Regions from separate parts of the Mesorhizobium sp. RCAM 05104 genome, predicted to be linked through region 2. Evidence: predicted binding sites of a transcription regulator. Region 2 holds the regulator's gene; the other holds the start of a gene.
The links. Region 2 encodes LexA, which represses DNA repair genes until DNA is damaged. Its sites were predicted from a motif close to TGTTCNNNNTGTGTTCNG; they were not measured.
Positions count from the first base shown of each region.

Region 1: the regulator LexA is predicted to act here: its motif matches at 2,433-2,450, upstream of AC56QP_RS07015 (PA0069 family radical SAM protein).

Region 1 is NZ_CM185033.1:1,346,727-1,362,526, forward strand. It holds gene moaB (molybdenum cofactor biosynthesis protein B) at 1-156, shown strand, start outside; gene AC56QP_RS07000 (GFA family protein) at 298-720, shown strand; gene AC56QP_RS07005 (hypothetical protein) at 728-1,702, opposite strand; gene AC56QP_RS07010 (glycosyltransferase) at 1,847-2,374, opposite strand; gene AC56QP_RS07015 (PA0069 family radical SAM protein) at 2,525-3,679, shown strand; gene rnhB (ribonuclease HII) at 3,832-4,527, shown strand; gene AC56QP_RS07025 (F0F1 ATP synthase subunit B) at 4,651-5,142, opposite strand; gene AC56QP_RS07030 (F0F1 ATP synthase subunit B) at 5,153-5,752, opposite strand; gene AC56QP_RS07035 (F0F1 ATP synthase subunit C) at 5,831-6,055, opposite strand; gene AC56QP_RS07040 (F0F1 ATP synthase subunit A) at 6,125-6,883, opposite strand; gene AC56QP_RS07045 (AtpZ/AtpI family protein) at 6,969-7,376, opposite strand; gene AC56QP_RS07050 (cell wall hydrolase) at 7,632-8,816, opposite strand; gene AC56QP_RS07055 (MFS transporter) at 8,965-10,263, opposite strand; gene AC56QP_RS07060 (LysR substrate-binding domain-containing protein) at 10,383-11,303, shown strand; gene der (ribosome biogenesis GTPase Der) at 11,322-12,761, opposite strand; gene AC56QP_RS07070 (tetratricopeptide repeat protein) at 12,825-13,490, opposite strand; gene AC56QP_RS07075 (polysaccharide deacetylase family protein) at 13,689-14,696, shown strand; gene sbmA (peptide antibiotic transporter SbmA) at 14,736-15,800, opposite strand, start outside.
Region 2 is NZ_CM185033.1:6,936,878-6,952,677, forward strand. It holds gene bamA (outer membrane protein assembly factor BamA) at 173-2,542, shown strand; gene lpxD (UDP-3-O-(3-hydroxymyristoyl)glucosamine N-acyltransferase) at 2,618-3,673, shown strand; gene fabZ (3-hydroxyacyl-ACP dehydratase FabZ) at 3,666-4,133, shown strand; gene lpxA (acyl-ACP--UDP-N-acetylglucosamine O-acyltransferase) at 4,147-4,980, shown strand; gene AC56QP_RS33895 (LpxI family protein) at 4,967-5,869, shown strand; gene lpxB (lipid-A-disaccharide synthase) at 5,859-7,037, shown strand; gene gltA (citrate synthase) at 7,081-8,409, opposite strand; gene gltX (glutamate--tRNA ligase) at 8,593-10,017, opposite strand; gene AC56QP_RS33915 (ComEC/Rec2 family competence protein) at 10,119-12,581, shown strand; gene lexA (transcriptional repressor LexA) at 12,575-13,315, opposite strand; gene AC56QP_RS33925 (GntR family transcriptional regulator) at 13,697-14,431, opposite strand; gene kynU (kynureninase) at 14,594-15,800, shown strand, end outside.

The DNA.
Region 1 (15,800 bases), 1.6 Mb from region 2:
TTCGTCTTTGTGCTGCCGGGCTCGCCCGGCGCCTGCAAGGACGCCTGGGACGGCATCCTGAAAGCGCAACTCGATTACCGGCACATGCCGTGCAACTTCGTCGAGATCATGCCGCGCCTCGACGAGCATCTGCGGCGCGGAAAATCGGCTCCGTAAAAGCCGAGGCAAAGCACCGGTTTCGCGTCGCGTTTGCCAGGCAGAACGCTACCGGCGCCTTCGAAACGCCATTCCGCACCGGACCCTGGAAAAGTATCTTGCCTGAAGGCGATCATCGCCGTTCACGACAAGGCAGATACGATGACCATGCATACTGGCGGATGCCACTGCGGCAACATACGCCTTGGATTTTCAACCGGGCTCGACCCATCACAGATCGAAGTTCGCGCCTGCCAATGCTCGTTCTGCGTCAAACATGGTTCGCGCGCCGTTGCCGACCCGGACGGCAGGCTGATCATCTCGGTCAAGGACGAAATGCGATTGCACCGATACCGGTTTGGGCTGAGGACGGCCGACTATTTGATCTGCCGGGAGTGCGGCGTCTATGTCGCCGCGATCACCGCAGACGCCGACGCCAGAGCGATTGTCATCATCAACGCGCTGGACGACCAAGAACGGTTCAGCCAGCAGCCGATCCCGGTGGATTTCGACACGGAAAGCAAAGCGCAGCGACAAGCCAGGCGCCGCTCGCGCTGGATGCCTGTCGAGATGAGCTTCGAATAGTTCTCGTTCAGCGGATGACAGGTTCCCCATGAAACCGCCGGCGTGACGGCGGCGATACGCCGAAGCCGACTTCCATCATCAGCCGCGGCGTGCGCGCCGGCACTGTGCCCATGTGGAAACCGAACGGATCCTCGACGAAGCCGAGGCCCGCTTCGCCGGTCAGCGTCACCGGGCTCTGCTCGCCATAGACATCCAGAACCTCCTGCGCGGGATGCCCCACCAGCAAGGTGAGCTGATGCTTGAGGGCGCGGCGGTTGTGGCTGCCCCTGACATAGACATGCGGACCGGTGTCGGCGTCGACGGGCTTGAGATAGAAGAAGAATTTCAGCATGCGCCAATCGTCGAGGTCGAAATGGTACTTGCCCAGCGAGGCAAGGTTCTTGTCGGCGTCCGAGGCCTCGCCGGTCGGAAAGCTCCACCAGACGCGCGTCGTGATCAGTTTTGCCTGGCCGCCGAGATAATGCGCGGCGATATCGAGAAGCAGCGGATCGCGCTGGATGGCGAGCGCTGCACCGCAGTCGAGTGTGCGTTCGAAATAATGGCCGCTGAGCAGCGAGCGGCCAAAGCGCTTCTCGGCCTCGGCATGTTCACCCGGCATGAATTCGAGACGGCGATCGAAATTACCGAAACAAGGCGTGCGCTGGGCGAAATCCGCGATCTCCTCGTGAATCGCCGGCGGCAGGACCAGGCCTGAAAACAGCCCGTCGGAGCGCAGCGCTTCGACCACCGCGGCGCGCTCGATGCCGGCGAACATTGTATCCCCGGCATTTTCGGCCGGATGGGCGCGCCTTGCGCCCAGCCAGTGCATCCGGCGCCCAGGCATGGTGCGGGCCAAAACGAACATCGGCAACCAGGCGGGGTTTTCGCGCAGATCCGTCAAATAGGTCGGAATGCGCACGGCGATGCGGCGCAGCAGGCTGCCATTGCGCGCGATTGCCTCGAGACTGGCAGCACCAGATTTGTCTGATGTCGAAAGGTTCATCGGATCCTCGGCTATGAGAGCGGCACTGATACGCATCGGCGCTCGGCCCTCGGCATGACCCAAACCAAATTCACCCGCCTCTACAGGAAGCTAATCCCGCGTCAGATTTTGTGCAATGCACAATGGAGAGAGCAACTGCAAAAATCAGATCGGGGAGCGGTGCTCTTGCTTCGGCGACGCCACCCAGATCTCGGCGTCGAGCCGCTTTGTCGCGCGGCCACGCGCGATGGCCTCGGCGCTGCCGGCATTCTTCGCCGCGGCGGCGGCCTGCTGTTTGCTGATCACCAGTCCCTCGGCCAAAGCGCGATTTCCCGAAAAGACCCTCGCCAGGAACGGCATGCGGCTGGCCCGCACCCGCGAGAACCGCGCCGCCATGGTTTGCCTGGCCGTGTGGGCAACGACCTCGTCGATCCAGCCCTCCACCAGCCGCGCACCGGGCTCCAGCAGCAACAGCCATTCACCCTTGGCTTGCCGGATGCCCGCAACAACACCGCCGCTCGCGACATAGTGGCAGCCGGCATGCTCGGCGACACGATGCGTCTGGTCGGTCGAACCCGTGTCGCAGACGATGACTTCGCGCACCACGCCCTCGACCGCGCCGCCAATCAGCGAGGCGAGCGTGCGGGCGAGAGCCTCCTCGTCATTTCGGGTTTCTATGAGAACGCTGAGCATCATTAGCCGAATAGCGGAAAGCGGCGCAGAGCGCCAGTTCTTGCGCTGCACCATAAAAAGTTCTTGCTTTGTTCTCATCGGCAAAATAGGAATAATTTCATGAACCGAGCGATTCGACACAACATGGACAGTCCCTGGGAGCGGGCGAAAATGGAACAGATCGTGCGCGCCGACATTGCAGCTTTCGGGGCAGGAAGAGCCGAGATGGCCAATGCAATGATCGAGCAGAGCGGCGTGCGTGTCCGTCCGGACCGCAATCGCGGCAGGTCGGCGGGCATCAATCCTTCCGGGCGATTCGAGCCGGTCAGCCGGCATGTCTTCGATGACGGCTGGAATTCGCTGGAGGAACTGCCGCCCTTCAAGACCGAAGTGCAGGTCGAGAAGCCTCGCACCATCATCACCCGCAACGAATCGCCCGACATTTCCTTCGACCGTTCCATCAACCCCTATCGCGGCTGCGAGCACGGCTGCGTCTATTGCTTTGCCCGGCCGACACACAGTTTCATGGGCCTGTCGCCGGGTCTCGATTTCGAATCCAAGTTGTTCGCCAAGCCGGATGCGGCGCGCTTGCTCGACAAGGAGCTGTCGAAGGACGGCTATCAGCCACGCACCATCGCCATCGGCACCAACACCGACCCCTACCAGCCGATCGAGAAGCAATACCGGATCATGCGCGAGATCCTCGAGGTGCTGGAAGCACGCGGCCATCCGGTCGGCATCGTCACCAAGTCCGCCTTGGTGACGCGCGACATCGATATTCTTTCGCGCATGGCCGAGCGCGGGCTGGCCAAGGTGGCGCTGTCGGTGACGACGCTCGACCGCATGCTGGCCAGAACGATGGAGCCACGCGCATCGACGCCGACCAAGCGGCTGGAGGCTATCCGGCAGCTTTCGGATGCCGGCATTCCGGCTTCGGTGATGGTGGCGCCGATCATCCCCGGCCTGACCGACCCCGAGATGGAACGCATCCTCGATTCGGCACGCGCGGCCGGCGCGCGCGAGGCGGGTTATGTCATCCTGCGCCTGCCGCTGGAGGTGAGTCCGATCTTCAAGGACTGGCTGCTGCGCCACTATCCCGACCGCTACCGCCACGTGATGTCGCTGATCCGTTCGATGCGTGATGGCAAGGATTACGATTCGGAATGGGGCAAGCGCATGAAGGGTGCCGGTCCCTACGCCTGGCAGATAGGCCGGCGTTTCGAGATCACCGCCAAGCGGCTCGGCCTCAATGTCGAACGGCGTGCGCTTCGGACCGACCAGTTCGTTTCCGCCGGAAAGGACCAGCTGCAGCTGACGCTGCTTTGAGAGGTCAATTCACTGCGGTGGTTTGATCTGTCGCAGCACAAGAATCCCGTCCGGCCTGCCCCGGCCTGCAGACGGTGCCCTCCCGGTCCGGCGCCCCACCCGACCCGGAGGGACTTGCGGAGAATCGGAGCCGATGCGAACCTCGCCGCAACATGGCTCGCGCGCGTTCCGATTCTCCGCTTCTCTTCGAAATCGTCGAGAAGCCCGATTTCTCCTTCGAGACGAAGGCGATGGCCGACGGTCTGTGGCCGGTGGCCGGGATGGATGAGGCCGGTCGCGGCCCCCTAGCTGGGCCAGTGGTCGCCGCGGCGGTGGTGCTCGACCCCGCCAACATTCCAGACGGGCTCGACGATTCCAAGCGCCTCAGCCACTTGCAGCGCGAGGCGCTGTTCCTGCGAATTCTTGGTTCCGCGCTGGGCGTTTCGATGGCGTCCATCAGCGCCGAGGGCATCGACGGCAGCAACATCCTCAAGGCCAGCCTGGAGGCCATGCGCCGTGCGCTGGTCGGCCTGCCTGTTCAGCCGAAGCTCGCGCTCGCCGACGGGCGCGACGTGCCGCCAGGCCTGCCTTGCGCGGGGCGGGCGCTGATCAAGGGCGACCAGCGGTCGCAATCGATCGCCGCCGCCTCGATCGTCGCCAAGGTGATGCGGGACAGAATGATGTGCGGTTGCGGCAACCATCACGATCGCTACGGGTTCGAGGTCCACATGGGCTACGCCACGGTCCGCCACCGCACGGCGATCGAGGCGCATGGGCCTGTCGCACGGCTGCACCGCGTGTCCTTCGCGCCCTTCAGGCTGGGCGGCGTCGAGGTGGCGGAAGAAGAGAGCCTGGCCGGACTTGATTGAATTAAGGGATTGGCGAAACGGCTGAGCGGGTAATCTCCTTCCTCGACGGGGAGATCATTTCCGCAACAACAAAAAAGCCGCCAGGTTTCCCGGGCGGCTTCGATCCTTGCTTGAACAAGAGGCTCAGTTCAGCTTCGACTTCACATCCGCAAGCGATGCCTTGAAGAGGTCGGCACCGGCCTTGGCGTCGATCTTGCCGGCCAGCAGGGTGCGCGCAGCCTCGACAGCGATGTCGACGGCGCTGGCGCGGACCTCAGCGATCGCGTCACGCTCCGCCTGACCGATCTTCTGCTCGGCAAGGGCTGTACGCCGGGCAACATAATCCTCGGTCTTCTTGTGCGCATCCGCGGCAAGCATGTCGGCTTCGCGCTTGGCAGCCGCGACGATGTCGGCGGCTTCCTGCTCGGCTTCCTTGCGCTTGCGCTGATACTGGCCAAGCAGTTGCTGGGCCTCCTCGCGCAGCCGGCGCGCTTCATCAAGCTCATTGCTGATCCTGGCGGCGCGGGCGTCGAGCGCCTTGGCGATCAGGCCTGGCACCTTGATGTAGACGGCAACGCCCAGGAAGATGACGAGGGCTACCGTTGCCCAAAGCGTTGCGAGAGATGTGGCGTCCATGATGCGCTCCTCACCCGGCCACGGATTTGACCGCGGCCGCGATCTCGGCCTTGCTGGCCTTGCCGCCGACCAGTGCCTCGACGATCGCCGAAGCGGTGTCCTCGGCGATGGTGCCGACTTCCTTCATGGCATTGGCCTTGATGGAAGCGATGCGCGCCTCGGCCTCGCCAAGCTTCTGGTCAAGCGCGGCCTCGACCTTCTTGCGTGCGGTCTCGGCTTCGGCCTTGGCCGCATCGTTGGCCTGCTGGCCGATCGCGTTGGCATTGGTCTTGGCTTCCGCCAGTTCCTGCTCGTAGGCAGCAACAGCGGCGTCGGCCTCGCCCTTCAACCTGGCTGCTTGGTCGAGATCCTGTGTGATGCGATCGTTGCGGACATCGATGATGCCCCCAACACGCGGCATCACCACCCGCTTCAGGAAGAGATAGAACAGCCCGAAAGTGATCGCCAACCACAGAAGCTGCGACGGAAACGTCGCAGGATCGAATGGCGGAAACGTGCCGTGCGCTTCAGCAGGCACGCTGGTGCCGGAATGCGTGTCGCCTTCCGTAGCAGCGTGGCTGGTATCGGCGGCAGGCGCGGACTCTTGCGCGAAGGCAGACGTCACGAACATGGACTATCCCCGAAATTCAGGCCCGCCGCTTTCGCGGCTGGCCTGTCCAATCTTCTCATGGCTTAGCCAAAGAGGGGCTCAGCCGAACAGGGCCAGAAGCGCGATGAGAAGCGAGAAGATGCCCAGAGCTTCGGTCACGGCGAAGCCGAAGATCAGACGGCCGAACTGGCCATCAGCAGCCGACGGGTTGCGCAGAGCGCCCGCGAGGTAGCTGCCGAAGATGTTGCCGAGGCCAATGCCCGCGCCACCCATGCCCAGGCAAGCGATGCCGGCGCCGATGTACTTTGCTGCTTCTGCGTCCATTTGTTCAACTCCTTTGGATCTAAAATTCCGTTGCGATTCCATCCGGCGCCAATGCCGGAAACTCTTGGATTAATGCCCGGGATGCAGGGCGTCGTTGAGATACATGCAGGTCAAGACGGCAAAGACGTAGGCCTGCAAGAAGGCGACCAGCAATTCCAGAGCGGTCAGCGCCACCGCCATTGCCAGCGGCAAGACCGAGCCCGCCACGCCGACCGCGCCCAGCGCGCTCAGGCTGACGACGAACCCCGAGAACACCTTCAGCGTGATGTGGCCGGCGAGCATGTTGGCGAACAAACGAACCGAGAGGCTGACCGGGCGCGACACGAAGGAGATCACCTCGATCAGCACCACCAGCGGCAGCAGGAACACCGGCACGCCATGCGGCACGAACAGTTTCAGGAAACCGAGACCATGCTTCATGAAGCCGTAGACGACCACGGTTCCGATCACCAGGGCGGCGAGGCCGAAGGTGACGATGATATGGCTGGTGACGGTGAAGAAATACGGGAACAGGCCAAGCAGGTTGGCGACCAGCACGAACATGAACAGCGAGAACACGAACGGGAAGAACTTCATGCCTTGCGTGCCGGCGGCATCGCGCAACATGTTGCCGACGAACTCATAGGCCATTTCGGAGATCGACTGAAGCCGGCCGGGAACAAGGCTGCGGCTCGACGTCGTCAGAAACAGAAACGCCGCCGCGACAACCACGGTGGCGACCATGAACAGCGCCGAATTGGTGAACGACAGGTCATAGCCGCCGATCTCGATCGGTATCAGCTTGTTGATATGGAACTGGTGGATCGGATCGACCTTGTCAGCTGCCACGTTCAAACCCCGTCAATGCCGCGTACGGCCAAATTACCATTGCCACACAAAGGGCGGCTATTTCCAAATGACGCCTGAAGGGCGGTCATTTTCCATCGTCCCGGTCAGAACGCGACTTATCGCCCTGTCCGAATTCGGCCACAACGCCCGCGGAACGCATGACATTGAGCACGCCGGCGCCAAAGCCAAGCAGCAGGAACACGATCAGCCCCCATGGCGAGGTCCCCGCCAGACGGTCGATCATCCAGCCGATGCCGGCGCCCACCACCACCCCGGCGATAAATTCGCTGGAGAGTTTGACCGCCTGGCCATAACCGGCCGCACTGCCCGCTTTCGCGTCGTCTTTCCCCTCGAGCCGGTTCGGCAGCCTTGTCGCAAGCGATGCTTCAAGTTCACGCCGGCGGCGCTCAAGATCGTCGTCGCGGATGTCGGGTTCATGCTGCTTGCCGCGGCCGGTTTCTCCGGTTCCGTCTGGCCTGCTTTTATCGGCCATCGCAACCCCCCTGCCCGGTCAGACCGTCACCGTCCGTCCGCTTCTAAAGTCGCCGGCAACATAGTTAGAGGGTTTGCGCCCGTCAAGCCACGGGCAGAAGTTCATCGCCATGTATTTTAGGCAATAAAATCAGATATTTAGAAAGGTGCGACATCGTGCCCGCCGCGATGACGGGGATGCATGGCACGAATCCCCCAGGCAATGGCTCCTTGATCGACCGCGCACCGCGCGAAAAGATCAGCGACTGTTCGGTGCTCAGCTCCAGCCGCCGCCATAGGTCCGGTAGAAGATATGCAGGCCGATCTTTGTCATCTTCTGCATCGTGCGTGCCCAGCCGGGATGGACATATTGGGCGTAGTAGTGGGTCGACGAGCCGACCTCGGGGATGAAGATCTTGCCGGCGGTGACGGCCATGGCGATATCCTGGGCGGTCTTGTAGGCGGCCGGGCTGTCGATGCGCTTCCTCCTGCCGTCGCAAGCGAAGGAGAACTGGCAACGGTTGAACCAGCTGTCGTTCTGGTAGACGACGCCGCAGATCGAATTCGGATAGGCCGGGTTGCGGACGCGATTGAGAATGACCTGGGCAACGGCGGCCTGGCCGCGCACAGATCTGCTCCTCGCCTCGAAATAGATGCCGTTGGCAAGACATGCCTGTTCCGGCTTGGAGAAGACGCTTGCCGGAAGCGGGTTCTGTATCCACGAATGGTCGCCTTTGGCCATCGGCGGAATGAAGCGGCCGTCATTCGGCTTGTCGTCCTGCAGCAGGGCCTCGAAGGGCGACGCCTTGGCATAGTCCGGCTCGGCCTGCGCATAGGCGGTCGCCAGCACATCCGGATGGTCGTTGTTGACCAGGGCTGCAAGCATGGCCGGCACGCCGGGATCCGACTTCTTGTCCTCACGCGCATGGAACGCCGCGGCGATCTGGATTTCCTTGCCTTTGATCTGCGGTTTGGCGAAGGCCATCTTGAGGCCGCTGTCCATGCTGGGGCGCAGCAAGGAGGAGGTGCGCTCGAAGATCGACCCGGCGTTGAAGTTCTTGGGCGGTGCGACGGGAGACATCTGGACGATGCGGCCCTTCTTGTCGGCGCGCACGACGCGGTCCTCGTCGGGAGTCCCACTGACCTTGCCGCCCTTGCCCCGAAACGACACATTGCCGACGCCGGCCAGATGGATACCCGATCCGGAGATGGAGCCGGTGACATCGGAATCGACAAAGGGCATTTCAGCGGAATGGGTCGAGCCGGCAACGGATTTCTCGACATAGGAATTCCAGCGCGTGCTCGACGCTTCAAGGCCGGAAACAAGGCTGGTCATGTCCTGGTAGGCGGCGACGGTCGGAAAGCCGATCCAGATGCCGAGACCGATGACGAGCTGAGGCAGAAAGCCGCGTTTTCTCTCACCGGCGGCGGCGACCAGCCGCTTCAACACACGTCGATGCACGGAACACTCTCCAGGAACGCTACTGACCCCACTGGAGAGCAAAATGATGCATTAACCTTGATGGGACGTTAACGGAATCGATCGGGTTTTCTTAGTCGACTGTAGGTGGTGATTTCGAAGTCGGGCGGTTTTGCGGCTGGCACGTCCCTCAGGCCGGCCGCAGGAAGATCGGCCAGGCGATCAGCGCGCAGATGGCTGCCGACAGCCAGACGCCGGGCCATGAGCAGAAGTGCAGAAGCCCCGGAATGGCCACCGGCACGAGGAAGAACCCGACGAAAACGAAGCTGTTGGCAAGGCTGAGCGCGGTTCCGACATGGCCGGTGCCGGCCAGCGTGGCAAGCTCGGTGTAGGCCACGCCGTGCCAGGAAGAGACCGAGATGCCTGCGACAACCAGGAGCACAGGTAGGATCGCCACCAGGAAGAACGCGCTGCCTGACATGGCGGGAGCGGCCAGAAGCAGCAGCCAAAGCACCACGAAGGCAAGCGCGCTGATCGCACTGCAAGACCGAAGAAACTGGCGGCGGTTGCCATGGCGGTCGGTGAAGCGGCCGCTCCAGACGCGCATGACCATCGCGCCGATCTGCACGGCGGCGAGGCTGGCACTGGTCGCCGCCGTTCCCAGTTCGGCGAAGTCGTGCAGGAATACCGACGCGAAGGTGAGCACCGCCACTTGCGGGAAGCAGAGCAGGCCGATGGCGGTGGCGATGCGCCAGACCTCGATGTTGCGGAGCGGCGCCGGTCCGGCCACAGCCGCCGAGCCGAACTGGCCCTCGCCCTGCATCGGCGGCTCATGCAGCCAGCGCCAGGCGAACAGGGCGGACAGAGCGGATGCTGCCGCCAGGAGCCCGAACACCGCGGAAAAGCCGAAAGCCAGGGCAAGCGATGGCAGAACAAGCGCGCCGAGGCCGCCGCCAAGTGGCACGGCTGTTTGCCGGATGCTCATGGCGAAGCCGCGTTCGCTTTCTCGAAACCAGGCCATGATGGCGCGGCCGCTTGAACCGTTGACGCTGCCCCCCAGCAATCCCGTGAGGAGCAGGCTGGCCGACAGGAGCGTGACGTTGGGAATACTGGTCCTCGTCGGGACGACGAGCATCGCCATGACGAAGAGCCAGGCCGCCGTCGCGCCGAGTCCGATCAGAAGCACACGGCGATCGCCCCAGCGGTCGGTGAGCAGGCCCCAGGGCAGTTCGCTGAGTGCAACGCCCAAGCCGAGGACGCCGAGCGCAATGCCGAGCTCGGCATTGCCCAGGTGATAGCCCTGGCGAAGCACGACCGCCGTTGCCGGTATGCCGGCGAACGTGGCCGAGAAACTGGCGTTCGCGGCGACGCCCATGCCCAGGACCTTCCAGCGATGGCCGGGGCTGAACACCCTTCCGGCGGGGTCGGCAGCCCTGTCTTGCAGGATTTGTCTTGGCTGTTGGTCGGTGCAGTCGACAATGGCGGACATGATTTCATTCCCGTGACGGTCCAGTCCCCTGGACCTTGACGGCATCTCTCTAGCGTCATAATTTCATCCTTAAAATCAGGAAGTTTTTGATTATAGATCCTGAAAAACGGGACATTTCTATGCAACGCGTGACCTTCGACCTCGACGTTCTCCGCAGTTTCGTCACCGGCATGGAGCTGGGCAGCTTTGCCAAGGCCGCCGACCGGCTTGGCCGCTCGACCTCGGCGGTCAGCGCGCAATTGAAGAAGCTGGAAGAGCAGGCAGCGACGCCGATCTTCCGCAAATCGGGGCGCGGCCTGGCCTTGACGGAGGCCGGCGAAACCATGCTCGGCTATGCGCGACGGCTGCTCGAATTGAATGACGAAGCAGCGGCGGCGATCCATGATGTCGAGATGGAAGGCTGGGTGCGGCTCGGCATGCAGGAGGATTTGGGCGAGGCGGTGCTGCCTGACGTGCTCGGCCGCTTTGCCCGGGCCCACCCCAAGGTCAAGATCGAGGCCAGGATCGGGCGCAGCCACGACCTCGCCGAAAGGGTGATGTCAGGCAGCCTGGACATCGCACTTGCCTGGCACAGCGGCCAGACGCTGCCCTACAGCGAGCACATCGCCGATGTTCCAATGCGCTGGATCGGCCCGGCCAAGCGCATCGAGACCAGCCTGCGCGACGGCGACCCACTGCCGCTGGTGGCGTTCGAAGCGCCGTGCCTGTTGCGCACGGTAGCGACGGAAACGCTCGACCGCGCCGGGCTGCCCTGGCGCATGGCCTTCTCCAGCCCGAGCCTTGGCGGCATCTGGGCGGCTGTCGCCGCGGGACTGGGGCTGACTATCCGCACTGACATCGGCCTGCCGGCCAGTGTCAGCGCAATGACGCCTGAGATCGCCGGGCTGCCGGCCCTGCCCAAGATGGCGCTGTACCTGCATCGCCGGGATGCCGAACCCGAGCCGGTGGCTGCCCGTCTCGCCGACATATTGCTGGAGGCGGCGCGGCAGGCATTGCCGGACAATGCGCGGGCCAATGCGGGCTTGCGTGCCGTGGCCTGATCGGACGAGCGTGAAGCCTCAGCCGCGTTTCTTGGCCCTGCCGGCGAACGGATTGTCGGAGGTGCGCAGCGCGATACGGATCGGCACGCCGGGCATGTCGAAGGCCTCGCGCAAGCTGTTGGAGAGATAGCGGACATAGGATTGCGGCATCGCGTCGGGCCGCGAGCACTGGACAACGAAACCCGGCGGCCGCGTCTTGGCCTGGGTGACGTACTTGACCTTCAGCCGGCGGCCGGCGACGGCGGGCGGCGGATGATGCGCCAGGATGCCTTCCAGCCAGCGGTTGAGCTTGCCGGTCGAGACGCGGCTGTTCCACACCTTGTGGGTCCTCAGCACGGTATCCATCAGCTTGTCGAGGCCACGCCCGGTCTCGGCCGAGACGGGCACGGCCTGGAGGCCGCGCACCTGCGGCAGCAGCCGCTCGGTCTTCTCGCGCAGTTCCGCCAGCAACTCCTGCGGGTTGTCGATCAGGTCCCATTTGTTGAAGGCGATCACCGGCGCCCGGCCCTCGCGGATGATCAGGTCGGCGATCTGCAGGTCCTGCTTCTCGAAGGGAATGGTGGCGTCGAGCACGATGATGACGATCTCGGCAAAGCGGATGGCGCGCAAGCCGTCCTGCACCGACATCACTTCCAGCTTTTCGTGAATCCGGGCCTTGCGGCGCATGCCGGCGGTGTCGAACAGTTTCAGGCGGCGGCCGTGCCAGTCCCAATCGACCGAGATCGAATCCCGGGTGATGCCGGCTTCCGGTCCGGTCAGCAACCGCTCCTCGCCGATCAGCGCATTGATGAGCGTCGACTTGCCGGCGTTCGGGCGGCCGACGACCGCGATGCGCATCGGCTTGGTGTCGTCGTAGGTGTGCACATCCTCCGCATCCGGATCGGCGATGTCCTCGCCGATCAGCACCTCACCGGTGGCGATCTCCTCGTCCTCGCCAGCCTCGTCTTCGCCGAAGGCACGCGCCTCGCCGAGCGCGCCGATCACCGCATCGCGCAAATCGGGCATGCCCTGGCCATGCTCGGCCGAGACCGGGATCGGCTCGCCAAGGCCAAGCTCCCAGGCCTCGAGCATGCCGCCCTGGGCGCCCTTCGCCTCGGCCTTGTTGGCGACCAGCACGACCGGCTTGCCGGACTTGCGCACGATCTCGGCGAAGGTCTTGTCATCGGGCATCAGGCCGGATTTGGCATCGACCGTGAAGAAGATCAGGTCGGCCTCGCGGATGGCGATCTCGGTCTGCGCGCGCATCCGACCGGGCAAGGTCGAGGCGCCGGCGTCCTCGAAGCCCGCGGTGTCGATGACGTCGAAATGCAGGTCGTAGAGCTTGGCGGCATGGACACGGCGATCGCGGGTCACACCCGGCGTGTCGTCGACAAGCGCCAGCTTCCTTCCCACCAGACGATTGAAAAGAGTCGATTTGCCGACGTTAGGTCTGCCTATGATGGCGACTTTGAAGGTCATACGGTCCTACAATCATGCATGTCGTTGTCCCAAAACCGCCGCACACTTTTGGGCGACATGCACTTACGACGCATTGCCCGAGCCGCGGATCAGCTCAGACATCAGCGTTGCCCGCTCGCGGGTGTTGCGCGGGGCGCCATCATCGGCGGCGATCTGGTCGAACAGCTTCAGCGCGTCCTGGGTCTTGCCTTCCTTCCAGGCGGCAAGGCCGAGCGCCTCGCGCGCCGTGTGGCGCAGCGTGTTGGTATCCGATGTGAGCGCCTCGACGCGGCTGGAGACGTCGGCGAAGGAGCCATGGTCGACGAGCAGGAGTGCTGCCCGCAGCCGTGCCATGTCGCGGATACCCTGGGGAATGGCGGTGTCGGCGGCGACATCGTCGAAATCCTTGACGGCGGCGGCGACATCGCCCTTGTCCGCCTTGACGGTCGCGGCGCGCATGCGGGCGAGCAGCGGATAGGCGCCGTAGCCATCCTTCTCCAGTTGATCAAGGGCGGTCAGCGCTTCGTCGTTCTTGCCGTCATTGGCAAGCTTCAGCGCCTGCGAGAACGCATCCCCCGAGCGGTTGGCGCGCGTCTCGTCCCAATAGCGATAGCCGACGAAGGCGGCGGTGCCGAGCACCACGAGGATCGCAAGGCCAAGCAAGGCCGGACCAAAACGGTCCCACAGGGCCTGCGCCTGGTCGCGACGCATCTCGTCGTTGACTTCACGGATAAAACTGTCGTCGGACATCAATCAAAACCATTCCTGCCCCGGGCCGGGGCGGTTCATGAGCCCGCGTTTTAGCGAAATTTTGTCGGCATGGAAGGGGTTCGGCAGGAAAATCGGCTTATCGCAAGACAAGTGGCCACAAAAGAACGACCGTACCCACGCCACATTTGCCCGATAGCCGGCTGCCAGACATTTCCCCGAGCCCAGATCAGATTGCCCATGCTTCGTCCGTTCCGCGTTGTTGCGTTCTCCCTGGCTTCGCTCGCCAGCGTCGGCACGGCCTTGGCCGATCCCCCAGCGCCCCCAACGCCAGCGAAGCCTAAGCAGGTTGTCATCATCTCGTTCGACAGCGCCCGCGATATTTCGCAGTGGAAACGCAGCCGGGCGCTGGCGCAGCGTACCGGCGCGCATTTCACCTATTTCCTGTCCTGCGTGTTCCTGCTGTCGCCGGAAACCCGCAACCAGTACACTGCGCCGGGCAAGACATCAGGCAAATCCAACATCGGCGTTGCCGCGTCCAGGCAGGAAGTCGCCGAGCGGCTCGAGCAGATCGGGCTTGCCGCCTCGGAAGGTCACGACATCGCAAGCCATGGCTGCGGCCATTTCGACGGCAAGGACTGGAGCAAGGCCGACTGGCTGAGCGAGTTCGCCTCGTTCGAACACATTCTCGAGAACGCCTACGCGATCAACGGCATCGCGCCCGAACCCAAGGGCTGGCGTGATTTCGCGCGGCATGCGGTGGCCGGCTTTCGCGCGCCATACCTGTCGGCAAACAAGGCGCTCTACGAGGCGCTGCCGGCTGCCGGGTATCAGTTCGACGCCAGTGGCGTCTCGCAGGGCCCTGCCCGGCCGGCGACCGTCGGCGGCATCACCCGCTTTTCCCTGCCGCAGATCCCGGAAGGTCCGAAATCAAGGCCGGTGATCGCCATGGATTACAATCTTTATGTGCGCCATTCCGGCGGCTTCGAGCGGCCAAGCAAGGCGGGCGCGTTCGCGAACCGGACCTATGACGCCTTTCGCGCCGCTTTCGACAAGGAATATGCGGGCAAGCGTATTCCGCTGGAACTCGGCTTCCACTTCACGCTGATGAATGACGGTGCCTATTGGAATGCGCTGGAGCGTTTTGCCGGTGAGGTCTGCGTCAGGGCAGACGTCGAGTGCATAAGCTTTCGCGACTATGTTTCGCGCCAGGATGCTGGCGAGAGACAGGTCTCGGTTGGCGGCTGAGCCGCCAACCCGGTTCGATTTCCAAAACCTCGGTCTTTATCAGGCCGGATCCTCGGCGCTCTGCCTTGCCAGGTAGCGCTGGTCGATATCCGGCAGCGGTTCCCCTTGCAGCGTCGCCTCGAAGGCGCGCAGGCGTTTGTGAACCGACTGAAGTTCGACGATCGTCGACCAGGAGGTAAGCAGAAACTGCAGCGAACCCGTCACCTTGCCGAATGCGTTCGAAATTTGGTTCAGCGCGCCGAACGTGATCTTGTGCGCAACCAGCGACGGACCCAGGATCAGCAGCGAGAAAATGTTGTCCGCCTGCAGGTAGGTGTAACGGACAACGTTGAAATAGATGTAGTGGAAATAGAGCCTGAAATAGTTGTGACGAACATTCGCGAATAGCTCGGCGGTGGTGGCCGGCTGCGCCCTGTCCGCATGATCTTCACCGTAGACCAGTTCCTTGCGATAGGCGGCTTCAACACGCTGGTTGCGGAACTGCAGCCCGGGAAGTTTCAGGCCGGCAATCATCACCGAGATCGTTCCGAACAGACACCAGGCCAGTGCTGCGACAACCAATGGCTGGGGAATCGTGCCGATGATCGGCAGCTCGGTGATATGGGCCTGCAACTGGATCATGACCGGCAGGAATGCGATCAAGGTCATGATCGACTGGACGAAACTTGACCCCAGGTCCTCCATGATCTGCGAAAAGCGCATCGTGTCTTCCTGGATGCGCTGCGAGGCGCCTTCGATATGACGCAGCCTGCCCCAGTTCTCGACGAAGTAATTGTTCATCGCCGTGCGCCAGCGGAAGATCCAGTGGCTGACGATGAAGGCATTGACCACCTGCACGTTCATGCCGATCAGCGCGAGCCACGAAAAGTCGGCCAATCCGATGTAAAACTCTCTGTTGGTAGACTTCCCGGTCCCCGACATCAGCCCCTGTACATAGTCGAAGAAAGGCCCGTACCAGGCGTTGACGGCGACGCTGACCTGCACGTTGAAATAGATAAAGAACAGGATGACCGCCGTCATCAGGATCGACCAGCGCTGCCAAGGATGCGGAGAGTACCAGCTCCAGAACGCATAGAAGACGGCCACGCAAAACACGAAGTAGAG
Region 2 (15,800 bases):
GTTTACCATGCACGGGGATATGAGTGACGCGAAAGCCACGCCGCAGGGTTAAGTAAATACAAATTAACCAGAAGCCTTGCGTGTAGGGAAAATCCGGTTAATACGGTAGGGGAAATTACCGCACGTCCGGTTTTCTCGCCGTGGGGACTACGAGAAAAGGTTATTAAGCCCGATGAAGGCAGCATCCAAGTTTCTGAGCGCCGCTTCCGCGGTGGCCCTGTCTGCGGCTCTGGTCGTGCCAGGCGCTCTCGCAGTGCAGTTCGTTGCCACATCGGCGGCCGAGGCCGCTGTCGTCAGCAGAGTTGAAGTGAGCGGTAATCAGCGTATCGACGCCGACACCATCCGCAACTACATCACCATCAAGCCGGGCAAGGCCTTCTCCAGTTCCGACATCGACAACGCGATCAAGGCGCTGTTTGGCACGGGCCTGTTCTCGGATGTGCAGATCAACCAGGTCGGCTCGACGCTGGTGGTCAAGGTTGCCGAATACAAGGTCGTCAACCAGGTGCTGTTCCAGGGCAACAAGAAGCTCAAGGACAATGCCCTTGCGGCAGCAGTGCAGTTGAAGCCGCGCGGAACGTTCTCGCAGGCGACGCTCGATGCCGACGTCGAATCGGTCAAGGCTGCGTACAAGCGCATCGGCCGAGACGACGCATCCGTTACCACCCAGGTCATGGAACTCGGCGACAACCGCGTGAACGTGGTCTTCAACATCAACGAAGGTGGCCGCACGCAGATCGCGGCGATCAATTTCGTTGGCAACAGCGCTTACTCCAGCCGTCGCCTATCGGATGTGATCAACACCAAGCGTTCGTCGTGGATTTCGTTCGTGCTGCGCGACGACGTCTATGACGACGACAAGCTGCGCGCCGACCAGGAGCTGCTGCGCCGCTTCTATTACAATCACGGCTATGCCGATTTCCAGGTCGTGTCCGCTGTCGGCGAGCTCGACAGCACGACGAACAAATACACGGTCACCATCACCGTTCAGGAAGGCGACCGTTACACATTCGGCGACGTCAGTGTCGAAAGCACGATCCCGGAAGTTGACTCGAAGTCGCTGGAGTCGGTGGTCGAGACCCACAAGGGCGATGTCTACAACGCCAAGGATGTCGAGAACACCATCATCGCGCTGACCGAGAAGGTGGCCGGTTCCGGCTATGCCTTCGCGCAGGTGACGCCGCGTGGCGATCGCAACTTCGAGAACCATACCATCTCGGTGGTTTATACCGTCGATCAGGGCACCAAGGCCTATGTCGAGCGCATCGAAATCCGCGGCAACGATCGCACGCGTGACTATGTCATTCGCCGCGAATTCGACGTCAGCGAGGGTGACGCCTTTAATCAGGTGCTCATCCAGCGCGCGAAGAAGCGACTTGAAGACCTCGGTTACTTTGAGAAAGTCGATATCTCGACGGTGCCTGGTTCGCAGCCCGACCAGGTCGTGCTGGTGGTCGACGTGGTCGAGAAATCGACCGGCGAATTCTCTGTAGGCGCCGGTTATTCGACCGGTGGAGACACGGCTGGCCCATCCGTCGAAGGCTCGATCACCGAGCGCAACTTCCTCGGCCGAGGCCAGTTCATCAAGATTTCTGCCGGTGGCGGCAAGAACTCGCGCGACTACAGCCTGTCCTTCACCGAGCCCTATTTCCTCGGACGGCGCATCGCCGCCGGCTTTGACATCTACAATCAAACCCGGAACTACGACAAGTACGACAGCAAGACGCTCGGTGCGACCGTGCGTTTCGGCCTGCCGATCACCAACAGCATCTCGACCCAGCTCGCATACAACATTGCCCAGGAAAAATATCAGTACGACTCCAGCTGCGATAACAATGGAGACGGTACGCTCGGCGATTGCAATATTTCGCAAGCCATTGTTCAGGGTATTGACGAGAGCCCCTGGATCAAGTCGTCGGTCAGCCTTGGTCTGGTCTACAACACCATTGACGACATGAAGAACCCGCACGAAGGCATTTACGCCACGACGACGGCCGAATTTGCCGGCTTGGGCGGCGATGCCAAATACGTGAAGCTGACCGGGCGCGGCAGCATCTATCAGACGCTGTCGGAGCAGCTTGATCTGGTTGGCCTCGTCTCGGCTGGCGCAGGTCATGTCGAATCTTACGGCGGCGATGGCGGTTTGCGTATCTTCGATCAATTCCAGAGCAGCGATCGCATGATCCGCGGCTTTGCGTATGGCGGTATTGGTCCTGTAGACGCAAGTACGGGTGACCATCTGGGTGGCACGACCTATTTCAATGCTTCTGCGGAAGCCCAGTTCCCGTTGCCGGTCATTCCGGAAAGCTTTGGTCTGCGCGGCGCCGTGTTCGCTGACGCTGCAACGCTCTATGGCAGCAGTATCAATAGTCCGACCGTCACTCAGACCTCAGTTGACATGAAATTGCGTGCCTCGGTCGGCCTCGGCCTGATGTGGGCCTCGCCATTTGGTCCGATCCGTATCGACTATGCGATTCCGGTCAAGAAGGAAGCGTCAGACGACGTGCAGGAATTCAACTTCGGCATATCGACCCGCTTCTGATCGGCGGCCAACGATGCTCCCGGATCCCACAGGTCCGGGAGAAATGTTCCGACCTAGCTGGATATAGCTTCTGGAATGACCGATCCGGTGTTCTTCGCGCCATCACGCCGGTATACGGCGGGCGAAGTCGCGAATCTGACCGGCGCGGTGCTTGTCGAGCCCGGCCACTCCCAAATTGCGATCGATGCTCTGGCGCCAGCCAACGAAGGCGGCGAGAATGCGCTCGTTTTCGTCGATGGCAAACGCAATTCCGCGCTGATGCCGTCGCTGCGAGCGGCGGCGGTGCTGTGCCCGGCGGAATTCGCCGGCAAGGCTCCGGCCGGCATTGCCGTTCTGGTTCATCCGCGTCCGCAACAGGCATTCGCGCTGGTCGGGCGCCTGCTGTTTCCGACGGCTGCGACACCAGGGCCAATGACCAGTGAAACCGGTGTCTCGCCGCATGCCCATATCGACCCGACCGCGCATGTCGAACCCGGCGCGGTCATCGAGGCCGGCGTGGTCATCGGGCCGGGGGCCTCGATCGGCAGCGGTACCGTCATCGCACCCAACGCTGTAATTGGACAATTCTGCCAGATCGGTCGCGACGGCTATGTCGGCCCGGGCGCCAGCATTCAGTATGCCCTGATCGGTAACCGCGTCATCATCCATGGCGGCGCCAGGATCGGCCAGGATGGTTTTGGCTTCGTCGGTGGTGCCAAGGGACCTGAACGTGTGCCTCAGATCGGTCGCGTCGTTATCCAGGACGATGTCGAGATCGGCTCCAATTCCACCGTCGATCGTGGCGCCATGTCCGACACGATCATCGGCCAGGGCACCAAGATCGACAATCTCGTGCAGATCGCCCATAACGTCCGCATCGGCCGCAATTGCATAGTGGCCGGGCTTTCGGGTATTTCGGGTTCCGTTATCGTGGGTGACAATGTCACCATGGGTGGCGGGGTTGGGCTTGCGGATCACCTGACCATCGGGTCCGGAGCCAAGCTCGCCGCCAGAAGTGGGTTTATGAGCAATGTCCCCGCAGGTGAGATCTGGGGCGGTTATCCGGCACAGCCAATGGCGGAAGCCATGCGCGAGATAGCCATGTTGCGAACGATGGCAAGGGCACGCAAGCAGGGCAAGGGAAATGGCTGATATGGTGGCGGCTACGACGCTGGAAGCGGTCGACATCATGGGGCTGATGAAGCTCCTGCCGCACCGCTATCCGTTCCTGATGATCGATCGTATTGTCGACATCGATGGCGACGAGTCCGCCGTCGGTATCAAGAACGTCACCATTAACGAGCCGCATTTTCAGGGACATTTCCCCGAGCAGCCGGTCATGCCGGGCGTGCTCATCGTCGAGGCGATGGCGCAGACCGCCGGCGCCATCTGCATCCGCAGTCTGGGTACTGAAAAGCCGTCACTGGTCTATTTCCTGACCATCGACAACGCCAAATTCCGCAAACCGGTCGTTCCCGGCGACCAGTTGAAGATCTATGTCAAGAAAATCAAGAAACGCGGCAACCTGCTTAAATTCGCTTGTGAAGCCATGGTCGACGGCGCCAAGGCGGCCGAGGCCGAGATTTCGGCCATGATGGTCACCAGCGACTGACGATCGAATGCTTATGAAAATCAAGACATCAATCCATGCTTCCTCCGTCGTGGAGGAAGGCGCTCAAATCGGCCAAGGCGTGCGCATCGGACCATTTTGTCACGTTGGCGCCGATGCGGTGATCGGCGACGGCGTCGAACTGGTCAGTCATGTTTCGGTGATGGGCGCGACCACCATTGGCGCCTCGACCAAGGTCTATCCGATGGCGACATTGGGCGCGCCGCCGCAGAACACCAAGCACAAGGGCGGCCGCACCACGCTGGTCATCGGCAAAAACTGCACGATCCGCGAAGGTGTCACCATGCATCTCGGCACCGATTCCAGCCGTGGCGAGACGACGGTCGGCGACAATGGCAATTTTCTTGCCTACGCCCATATCGCCCATGACTGCGTCGTCGGCAACAACGCGACCTTCGCCAATGGGGCGACGCTGGGCGGTCACTGCGAGGTCGGCAACAATGTCTATATTGGCGGCCTGACCGCCGTTCATCAGTTTGTCCGCGTCGGCGACAACGCCTTTCTGGGCGGCTGCTCGGCGGTCGTCGGCGATGTCATCCCCTATGCCATCGCAGTCGGCAATCGCGCCAGCCTGCGCGGCCTCAACATCATTGGCCTGAAGCGTTCCGGCCTGCCGAGGTCCGAAATCCATGTGCTGCGCAAGGCCTACAGGATGATCTTCGATCGTTCCCGCACCGTTGGCGAAAACATCGAATTCGCCAAGGCGGAATTCGCGTCGTCACCGACCGCCATGAAAATCATCGATTTCATCACCAGTCGCGGCAAGCGGCACTACGCGGTGCCGTCGCTCAAGGGCGGCGATGGCGACGATGTCGATGACGAAGACTGAGACGGCGCGAGCGGGGCTTGATCTTTCGCCGGGCGCCAGGGTTGGCATCATCGCCGGCGGCGGCAGCCTGCCGGTCGAAATAGCCCGGGCGCTCGCCCGGCAAGGCAAGTCCCCGTTCGTTGTCATGGCGGCAGGCGAAGTCGACCGTGTTTCCGACTTCGACGCCTACGAGCAAACGACAATGATGCTTGAAGATGTCGGCTCGCTGCTGCCAACGCTCAAGCGTCATCATGTTACCCATCTGGTAACCGCCGGCCACATCACGCGCCGCCCCCGGTTGAGCGCCATGCGCCTCAATCTTGGCCTGCTTGCCTGGGTGCCCACCATGCTCGTCGGCGTATCCCGTGGCGACGACACGGTGCTTAAACTGTTCGTGCGCAGGATCGAACGTAGTGGCATCAAGGTCGTCGGCGCCCATGAGATCGTGCCCGAACTGGTCGCGACCGAGGGCTCGCTGACCAAGGCAGTACCGCGAAAATCCGACTGGCGCGACATCGAGGCGGCGCATGCGGCGGCAAAAGCCATCGGCGCGCTGGATATCGGCCAGGCGGCGGTTGCGGTTGGTGGCCGAGCCATTGCGCTGGAAGGCATCGAGGGCACCGACGGGCTGCTTGAGCGGACGAAGCAACTGCGTAGCCACGGCCGGCTCGCCGGAAGGACGCGCGGTGTCTTGGTCAAATGCGCCAAGCCCGGTCAGGAACTGCGGGCCGACCTGCCGTCCATCGGACCCCAGACCGTCGAGGCGGTGCATGCCGCCGGATTGGCGGGGATCGCCGTTGAAGCCGGCCGTTCCCTGATCCTAGAAGGTCCCACGGTTGTCGCGCGCGCCAATGAACTTGGTCTGTTCGTGATCGGCCTGCCTGCTGCGGAGCCGGCGCATGGCAGTTGAGAAACCGTTGAAGATCGCCATCGTCGCCGGCGAGGAGTCCGGTGACCTGCTTGGCGCCGACATCGTTCAGGCGCTCAAGCGCGAGACCGGTCGCGAGGTTCATCTCGTCGGCATTGGCGGCCGGCATTTGCAGGCGCTCGGACTGGTGCCACTGTTCGACGGTAATGAGATCGCGCTGATGGGGCTCAGCGCCATCCTGCGCGACCTGCCGCGCCTGATGCGGCGGATCAGCCAGACGGCAACCGCGGTCTCCGGTGAAAAGCCCGACTGCCTCATCACCATCGACAGCCCGGATTTTTCGTTGCGCGTGGCCAAAAAGGTCCGCGCCACCGATCCGGCGATCCCGATCATCCACTACGTCTGTCCGAGCGTCTGGGCGTGGCGGCCGGGCAGGGCGGTGGCGATGAAGCCCTACATCGACCACATCCTTTGCATCCTGCCCTTCGAGGTGAAGGAGCTCAGCCGCTTGGGCGGGCCGCCCGGCACCTATGTCGGGCATCGCCTCACGCATGATCCGGGCGTGCTTAGCGCGGCCGGGGCGCAGGATCGGCCGCGCGACCTGTCGGGCGATCGTGTCAAGACATTGCTTGTGCTTCCCGGCTCGCGTCGCGGCGAAGTGCATCGGCTTATCGGTTCGTTCGGCGAGACGGTGTCGATCCTGCGTGCGCGGGGACACAGCTTGCGCCTGCTGTTGCCGACGGTGCCGCATGTCGCCGATCTGGTCAGAACCTCGGTCGCCCGCTGGGACGAAAAGCCGGAGATCATCCTTGATCCCGAACGCAAATGGCAGGCCTTCGGCAAGGCCGATGCGGCGCTGATCGCGTCGGGAACAGTGTCGCTGGAACTGGCGCTGTCGGGTGTGCCGATGATCTCCTGCTACAGGTTCGATCCGATCATGCGGATGGTCCAGAGCCTGATCACGGTATGGAGCGCCGCCTTGCCCAATCTCATTGCCGACCGGCCGGTGGTGCCGGAAAGCTACAACCAATATGTGCGGCCGCATTATCTGGCGCGGCAGCTTGAGGCGTTGTTTTCCGACACCGCCTATCGCGCCTGGCAAAAGGATGGTTTCGGAGAGGTTGCGAGGCGCATGGCGACGGACAAGCCCTCCGGCGACATTGCGGCGGATGTCGTCCTTCGCCACGTCAAACTTCGTAGGAGCAAATAAAAAGCGCCCAGACGGGCGCTTTTTATAACGTTTTCGGGCGCGATCAGCGCTTGGCGATCGGCACGTAGTCCCGCTCCGGCGCACCGGTGTAGAGCTGGCGCGGGCGGCCGATCTTCTGGCGCGGGTCCTCGATCATCTCCTTCCACTGGGCGATCCAGCCGACGGTGCGGGCGACCGCGAACAGCACGGTGAACATGGTGGTGGGGAAGCCCAGCGCCTTCAACGTGATGCCGGAATAGAAGTCGACATTCGGGTAGAGCTTCTTTTCGATGAAATAGGGGTCGGTCAGCGCGATCTTTTCCAACTCCATGGCGATGTCGAGCAGCGGATCGTCCTTGATACCGAGTTCGCCAAGAACCTCATGCGCCGTCTTCTGCATGATCTTGGCGCGCGGATCGTAGTTCTTGTAGACGCGGTGGCCAAAGCCCATCAGCCGGAACGGGTCGTTCTTGTCCTTGGCGCGGGCGATGAACTCCGGAATGTGGTCGACATGGCCGATCTCGCCCAGCATGTTCAGCGCTGCTTCGTTGGCGCCGCCATGGGCGGGGCCCCACAGGCAAGCGATACCAGCGGCGATGCAGGCAAACGGGTTGGCACCCGACGAACCGGCGAGACGAACGGTCGAGGTCGAGGCGTTCTGCTCGTGATCGGCGTGCAGGATGAAGATGCGCTCCATGGCGCGCGCCAGCACCGGGTTGATCTTGTATTCCTCGCACGGCACGGCAAAGCACATATGCAGGAAGTTGGCGGCGAAATTCAGCTCGTTCTTGGGGTAAATGAAGGGCTGGCCGATGTGGTATTTGTAGGCCATCGCGGCGATCGTCGGCATCTTGGCGATCAGCCGCATCGACGCCACCATGCGCTGGTAGGGATCCGAGATGTCGGTGGAGTCGTGGTAGAAGGCCGACAGCGCGCCGACCACACCGCACATCACCGCCATCGGGTGCGCGTCGCGGCGGAAGCCGGTGAAGAAGCGCGACATCTGCTCGTGCACCATGGTGTGGCGCGTCACGCGGTAATCGAAATCGTCTTTCTGCGCCTTGGTCGGCAATTCACCGTAGAGCAGGAGATAGCAGACCTCGAGGAAATCGCCGTGCTCGGCCAGCTGGTCGATCGGGTAGCCGCGGTGCAGGAGGATGCCGGCGTCGCCGTCGATGAAGGTGATTTCGGACTCGCAGCTCGCGGTCGAGGTGAAGCCGGGATCGTAGGTGAAGGCGCCGGTGGTGCTGTAGAGCGAGGCGATGTCGATGACATCAGGCCCGACCGAACCACTTCGCACCTTGAACTCATGAGTCTTGCCTGCGAATTCGAGCTTTGCCGTGGCCTCCTGGGTCGTGCCGCCAAATTCCAGTTTTGTCGCAGCTTCGGTCATTGCAAACTCCTTCTTGTTTCCTCATGCCGGCAAAGGCAAATTGTGCAAGGCGACACGTCGAAATCACCACAATGCGCGTATTCGCCACCGCATTTCAGGAGGTGCGTGCCAGATTGGGCCAAGGCCTAATGTTGCACTGCGAAACGCCCCTTTCAATGCCAATCTTCTTGGGCCAGTTTGCTGCTAATCGATTTGATCGGCTATGCGCGCCAGACTTTCCTCGCGCCCCAGCACCGCAAGCACGTCGAACACACCCGGCGAGGTGCTTTTGCCGGTCAGCGCGGCGCGCAAGGGCTGGGCCACGGCACCGAGTTTATGGCCGCCGGCCTGCGCGTAGTCGCGGATTGCTGCCTCAGCCGCGGCGGCCGTCCAGTCACCTGAAACAGCGCTCAAGGCTTCGTGGGCCCCGCGCAGGATTTTGCGGGCATCGTCATTGAGCAATAGTGCCGCCTTGTCGTCGATCGGCAGCGGTCGGGTGGCAAACAGGAAGGCGGCGCCATCGACAAGCTCGACCAGCGTCTTGGCGCGCTCCTTCAAGCCTGGAAGTGCTGCCAGCAACTGGGCCTTGTTCCTGTCGTCGAGGCGCGCGGCCATGGCCGGGCCACCCTCGAGATAGGGCAAGGTGGCGATGAAGATGTCGAACAGCTCGGCATCGCTCATGCGCCGCATGTGGACGCCGTTCAACGCCTCCAGCTTGGCGAAATCGAAGCGGGCAGCGCCTTTGTTGACGTCGCCGATGTCGAACCAGGAGATCATGTCCTTGATCGACATGATCTCGTCGTCGCCGTGGCTCCAGCCGAGGCGCGCCAGATAGTTGAGCAGCGCCTCCGGCAGATAGCCCATGGCGCGATACGCCTCGACGCCGAGCGCGCCGTGCCGCTTAGACAGCTTGGCGCCATCGGCGCCGTGGATCAGCGGGATGTGCGACATCGACGGCACGTCCCAGCCCATCGCGCGATAGATGACCGTCTGCCGGGCGGCGTTGGTCAAGTGATCGTCGCCACGGATGATGTGCGTGACACCCATGTCGTGGTCGTCGACGACGACAGCGTGCATGTAGGTCGGATTGCCGTCCGAGCGCAGGATGATGAAATCGTCGAGGTCCTTGTTGGGAAAGCGCACCTCGCCCTGCACGCGGTCGTGCACCACCGTCTCGCCCTCGGTTGGCGCCTTGATGCGGATGGCGCCCTTGACGCCCGCGGGCGCCTCGGACGGGGCGCGGTCGCGCCACTGGCCATTGTAGCGCGGCGGCAGGCCCTTGGCGCGTGCGGCCTCGCGCATCGCCTCGAGTTCCGCAGGCGTCTCGTAGCTGTAGTAGGCCTTGCCCATGCGCACGAGTTCTTCAGCCACCTCGCGGTGGCGCGGCGCGCGCTCGAACTGCGACACCGGCTCGCCGTCCCAGGTCAGACCGAGCCAGGAAAGCCCGTCGAGAATGGCTGCGGTCGCAGCGTCGGTCGAACGCTCCCTGTCGGTGTCTTCGATGCGCAGCAGCATGATGCCGCTGGTGTGCTTTGCATACAGCCAGTTGAACAGCGCCGTGCGGGCTCCGCCAATATGCAGGAAGCCAGTGGGCGAGGGGGCAAAACGGGTGACGACCTTGTCGGGCATGGAACTCTCGGGAAACGGCTGAAGCGGGTGTGGATGCGCGGACTTTCGCGCGTTGCGCGTTCATGTAGCATAGGGTGTCGAGGGCGCAAGGGGCAGACCCGATGGCTGGACGAGGCTGGGGCTCGGATCAGGGCGAGGACGCCGCCATTGGCGTCAGCGAACGGTCCCTGTTTGCGACGCCTCCGCCGACCTCGCTGCCATCGTCATTGCCCCTCGTGCCGAGCCCCGGAGACCATCCGTTACAGGCGGATGTCTCCAATCCCGTTCCGGTTGCAGAAGCCGGCGCGATCCTGCGCCTGCACCGGCAATTCCGTCGGGTTTCGCTGCCTCGCCTGCGCCATAGCGCGGCAGTGGCGGCGGACCTCGAACTTGACCGAGGCATTGCCTTCCTGCTGGTGCCGGTCTGCCTGGCTGGCGGAGCGGTCGGCTACTTTTCCCTGGCGACGGAGCCTGACTTTGCAAAACCCGTCGCGGTTGTCGCCCTCGCGGGGCTCTGTGCGCTTGTCTCGCGTCCCTGGCCGAAGACCCATCTGTGCTTCATGGCAGCATTGTTGTGCGCGCTGGGCTTTCTTGCCGGCAAGGTCGAGACGTGGCGGGCCGGAACTCAGATGCTGGGCTCGGAGATCTCGACGCAAGTCACCGGCCGCGTCGTCTCGCTCGACCAGATGGAGAGCGGCCGCATTCGGCTGACCATCGACGTGACGTCGACCGCACGGCCGAAATTACGCTATATGCCGGAACGCGTTCGGCTTTCGGCACGCAAGATACCGGCCGAAACGACCGCCGGCTCCCTGATATCGGGTTATGCCAAGTTGTTGCCGCCAACCGGCCCGGTGCGCCCGAACAGCTACGACTTTTCTTTCGACAGCTATTTCTCCGGCATAGGCGGCAGCGGCTTCTTCCTTGGCAATCCAAGGATCGTCGCGGCCGATAACGACGACATGCCGCTGGTGGCCCGTCTTTCCTTGGCGGTAGAAAATGCCCGCGAAGCCATCGCAGACCATATCAGGGGCAGCGTCGGTGGCGCCGAAGGCGAAATCGCCGCTGCGCTGATCGTCGGCGTGCGCGCCGGCATTCCCGATGAAATCAACGAAGCGATGCGGCGGACCGGCATCTATCACATCATTTCCATTTCCGGACTGCACATGGCGCTGGTCGCCGGCACCATCATGGGTTTGCTGCGCGGCGCGTTCGCCCTGTTTCCGGACTTTTCCGCGCGCCGGCCGGTCAAGAAATACGCGGCAGCCGCAGCACTTTTTTCGATCGCCGCCTATCTCATCATCTCGGGCGTCGTCGTTGCCGCCGAGCGCAGCTTCATCATGCTGGCGGTGATGCTGATTGCCGTGCTGTTCGATCGCGCGGCACTGACCATGCGAAATCTGGCAATCTCGGCGATCGCCGTGATCGTGGTGTCGCCGCATGAGGTGGTCGGCCCAAGCTTCCAGATGTCGTTCGCCGCGACCGCGGCGCTGGTCGGTGCCTATGCCGGCTGGTCGGATCATCGTGCGGGAAAGACGAGACCGCCGCCGCCAAAGCGGTCATTGCCCAGTTTCCTGACGCGAAAATTCCTGCTGGCGATGGGTGGCCTTGCCATGACCTCCATCATCGCCGGCAGCGCGACGGCGCTCTTCGCCATCTGGCATTTCCAGCGCGTGTCGCCGCTCAGCCTGTTCGCCAATCTGGCCGTCATGCCGATCGTCTCGCTGGTTGTGATGCCTTTCGCCGTCCTCAGCGCGCTGGCGATGCCGTTCGGCGTCGACGGTCCCTTCCTCTATGTGATGGGCAAAGGCCTGTCCGCGATGATCGCCTTGTCGGCGTGGATCTCGGAACGCTCACCGATCGATGCCGTCGGGTTGATTTCACAGCAATCCGTGCTGCTGGTGGCGATCGCCCTGGTCATCGCGACGATGGCGACAACGTGGCTGCGGCTCCTGGCTCTGCCATTCGCGCTTGCCGGCCTGTTGACCGTTTCGGATACGCGCGCGCCGGATGTGCTGATCTCGGAGGACGCGAGGCTAGTGGCGCTGCCGATCGGCGGCGGCGAACTCGCGGTCAGCCGGGCGCGTCCGAACGAATTCACCGTCGACAACTGGAAACGCGCACTGGCATCCGAAACCGTCGTCGTGCCGGAGGTGTTCGACAAGGGAGACGGACAATTCGACATCGCGGATTCCGCCGAACTGCCGCCGGGAGCGCCTTTCTACTGCACCGCCGGCGTATGTCTCGCAAGGCACCCGTCTGGCGCTATCATTGCGCAAGTCGAGGATCGCAAGGACGCGTGGAAGGCCTGCGGCTTCGCGGAACTGATCGTCATCAATGACGCGACAGCTTATGATCCCTGTCACAATCCGCTGGTTCTGGTCATCACCAAGCGGCAACTCGCCCGCAAAGGCAGTGCGGCCGTCTTCTTCGATCGTCGATCGGCAATCATGCCAGCAACGGTCAGCTTCGCTGTGAACAGGCCATATCGACCTTGGCACACCCAGCGCAAATTCTCACGCGAGGCGAGGGGCCTGCCGCCCTATCGCAACCCTGAAAAGGCGGTCACCAGCACTGATCAGTAGCGCCTGATCAGCCCAACGAGCTTGCCTTGCACCTTGACCCTGTCCGGTCCGAAAATGCGTGTTTCGTAGGCCGGATTGGCGGCTTCGAGGGCAATCGAGGCACCCTTGCGGCGAAACCGCTTCAGCGTCGCCTCCTCGTCGTCCACCAGTGCCACGATGATCTCGCCCGGACTTGCGGTATCGGCATTGCGGATGATGACCGTATCGCCATCGAAGATGCCGGCCTCGATCATCGAGTCGCCCTTGACCTCCAGCGCATAGTGCTCGCCACCCATGATCATGTCCGGCGGCACCGAGATCGAATGCGTCTGATGCTGGATGGCGTCGATCGGCACGCCGGCGGCGATGCGACCCATCACCGGGATCGACACCGCGGAGACCACGTCGTCGTCATTGCCGGCCGAGGGCATGCGTGAAGACGCCGGCTTGATCTGCCGGCCAAGGCCGCCGCCTTGACCGAGGCTGCCCTGGATGACGCTTGGAGAGAATTTGCGCGCCGCGTTGAGGCCGGGCGCGATCGAATCGGGCAGCCGCAGCACTTCCAGGGCGCGCGCCCGGTTCGGCAGCCGGCGAATGAAGCCGCGTTCCTCGAGCGCCGTGATCAGTCGATGAATTCCGGATTTTGAAGCGAGATCGAGCGCTTCCTTCATTTCGTCGAAGGATGGCGGAATGCCGCTTTCCTTGAGCCGTTCATGGATGAACATCAGCAGTTCATGTTGCTTGCGCGTCAGCATGGCGGCCCCCGAGGCATTGAACGAAGGTTTGAACCAGAATCGAAAAACAAACCCAGAACAAACACTATCTGTTCCAGTTGTGTTCCGCAACCGTTTAAAGTTTAGTGAATTTGTTAAGACGGCTGAAATTATTTGGCGCCTGGCAGCGGGCCGTGATCCCCGGCCGGCCGCCGCCACAGTGCACTTGCACGCGTTGAAATTGTTATGGTTAACGGCCTGTGGACCAGCGTGTGCCGAGGCTTGGCCTCAATCGCCCAGAGACGTCGGGAAGCTGCTTTTTCACTTTCACCAATCGTTCGCCCGCCGTGAACGAAACGAAGCCAAAACGCCAACTCTTGCCCGAGAAATTCCTATGTCGGCTTTTGCCTCAGTTCGTCTACCTCACCGCTTGTTTGGGCTGCCGTCACCGGCATGGACATAGACATGCAGCGTATAGCCGATGTGCACCGTCATCAGCGCTTTCGCGCGTTCGATGTCACGATCCAGCGCTGCTTCCATGAGCGCGGTGTGATGTTCGATCGCGACAGCCTGGCGCAACGCCTCCATGGCCTCCTCATAGCCATGCAACTGGCCGGTGGCCGCCCGCAAGGTTGGCGCAAGGCCCAGGAAGCGATGATGGCGACGCAACTGATCCGCGATGGTGGACTGGAAGTTGAGCAGCCAGGGGGATGTTGCCGCGCTGAGTAGCGCCGCGTGGAAAGCCTCGTGCTTTTCGTCCCATCCGTCGACCACTTCATCTGAAGGGTCATCAACCGCCGTCTTGCAGCGCGACAGCCGGTAGTGGGCCGTGACGACGGCATCTTCCCATTGATGGCCGCCTTTCTCGATCGATTCCTGGAGCAGAGGCAGCTCAATCACCAGCCTGGCGCGTGACAGATCTTCGAGTTCGGTGCGCGAGACCGCAGCGACGGCGAAGCCGCGATTGCTGATGGAAGTCACCAGGCGCTCCGCCTCCAGTCGCGACAGCGCTTCGCGCAACGGCGTCCAGCCAATGCCATAGCTATTGCGCAGCGTGCTGAGCTTGAGCGGCGCGCCGGGCCTCAGGCGGGTGGTGAGGATATCGCGGCGCAGCAGCCTGTAGGCCGCTTCAGTCTTCGAGTGTCCTTCATCCAACATCGTTGCCATCCCACGCACTGGACGCCAGATTATATATGAAAGCCTTCCATGGTGTAAATTATATATAATATTTGACACAATCCGGCAGACTGCGCATGATCGGTCGGCCGACTTCACCTGTCGTGTTCATTTGGACGTGCCTGTGCGCGGAGGACATCGATCATGAATGCAATTCCCAATCTCGCAACAATCGAGGCGATGGATGCCGCGGATCCGCTGCGCTCCATGCGCGATCGCTTCGTCTTGCCGGAAGGGGTGATCTATCTCGACGGCAATTCGCTGGGTGCCGCTTCACCGGCCGTCTTCAACGAGATCCAGAAGGCCGCGACACAAGAATGGGCGCACGACCTCATCCGTGCCTGGAACACCGCCGGCTGGTTCGACATGCCGGTCGCGCTCGGCGACCAGCTCGGACGCCTGATCGGCGCCGCGGCTGGCCAGACGGTGGTCTGCGATACGACCTCGATCAACATCTACAAGGTGCTTCACGCGGCGCTTGGCATGCGGCCAGACCGGTCGGTCATCGTCGCCGAGGGCGACAGCTTTCCAACCGACCTCTATATGGCCGAAGGCGTGGCATCGACGCGACCGGGCACTGTGCTGCGGCTCGAGGGCGTCGATGCGCCAACCATCGAAGAGCTGATCGATGAGCGCGTCGCTGTCATCCTGGTCAACCACGTCAACTACAAATCCGGCCAGTTGCGCGACATGGCGGCGCTGACGCGCAAGGCCCATCAAGCCGGCGCGCTGATCGTCTGGGACCTCTGCCACACGGCGGGTGCCTTGCCGGTCGAGCTCGACGGCGCCAATGCCGATTTCGCTGTCGGCTGCACCTACAAGTACCTCAATGGCGGCCCCGGTTCGCCGGCCTTCATCTATGCTGCAAAGCGCCACCATGGCGATGCCCGCCAGCCGCTCAGCGGCTGGTGGGGCCATGCGTGGCCTTTCGCCTTCGAACAGGGCTATGCGGCGGGCGTCGGCATCCGCCGGTTCCTGTGCGGCACGCAGCCGGTATTGTCGATGCGGGCGCTAAAGGGCGCGCTGGATCTCTGGGACGAGGTCGATATGGCGGCGGTGCGCAAGAAAAGCGTTGCGTTGACCGAGCTGTTCATCCAGCTCGTCGAAGCCAGATGCGGCGCCTACGGCCTCGAACTCGAAAGTCCGCGCAATGGCAATGAGCGTGGCAGCCAGGTTTCGTTCCTTCATCGGCATGGCTACCAGGTGATGCGGGCGTTGATCGAGCGCGGCGTGATCGGCGATTTCCGCGCGCCGTCGACCATCCGCTTCGGCTTCACGCCGCTTTATGTCGGCTACAAGGATGTCTGGCAGGCGGTCGAGGTGCTGGAGGATATCCTGCGCACCGGCGCCT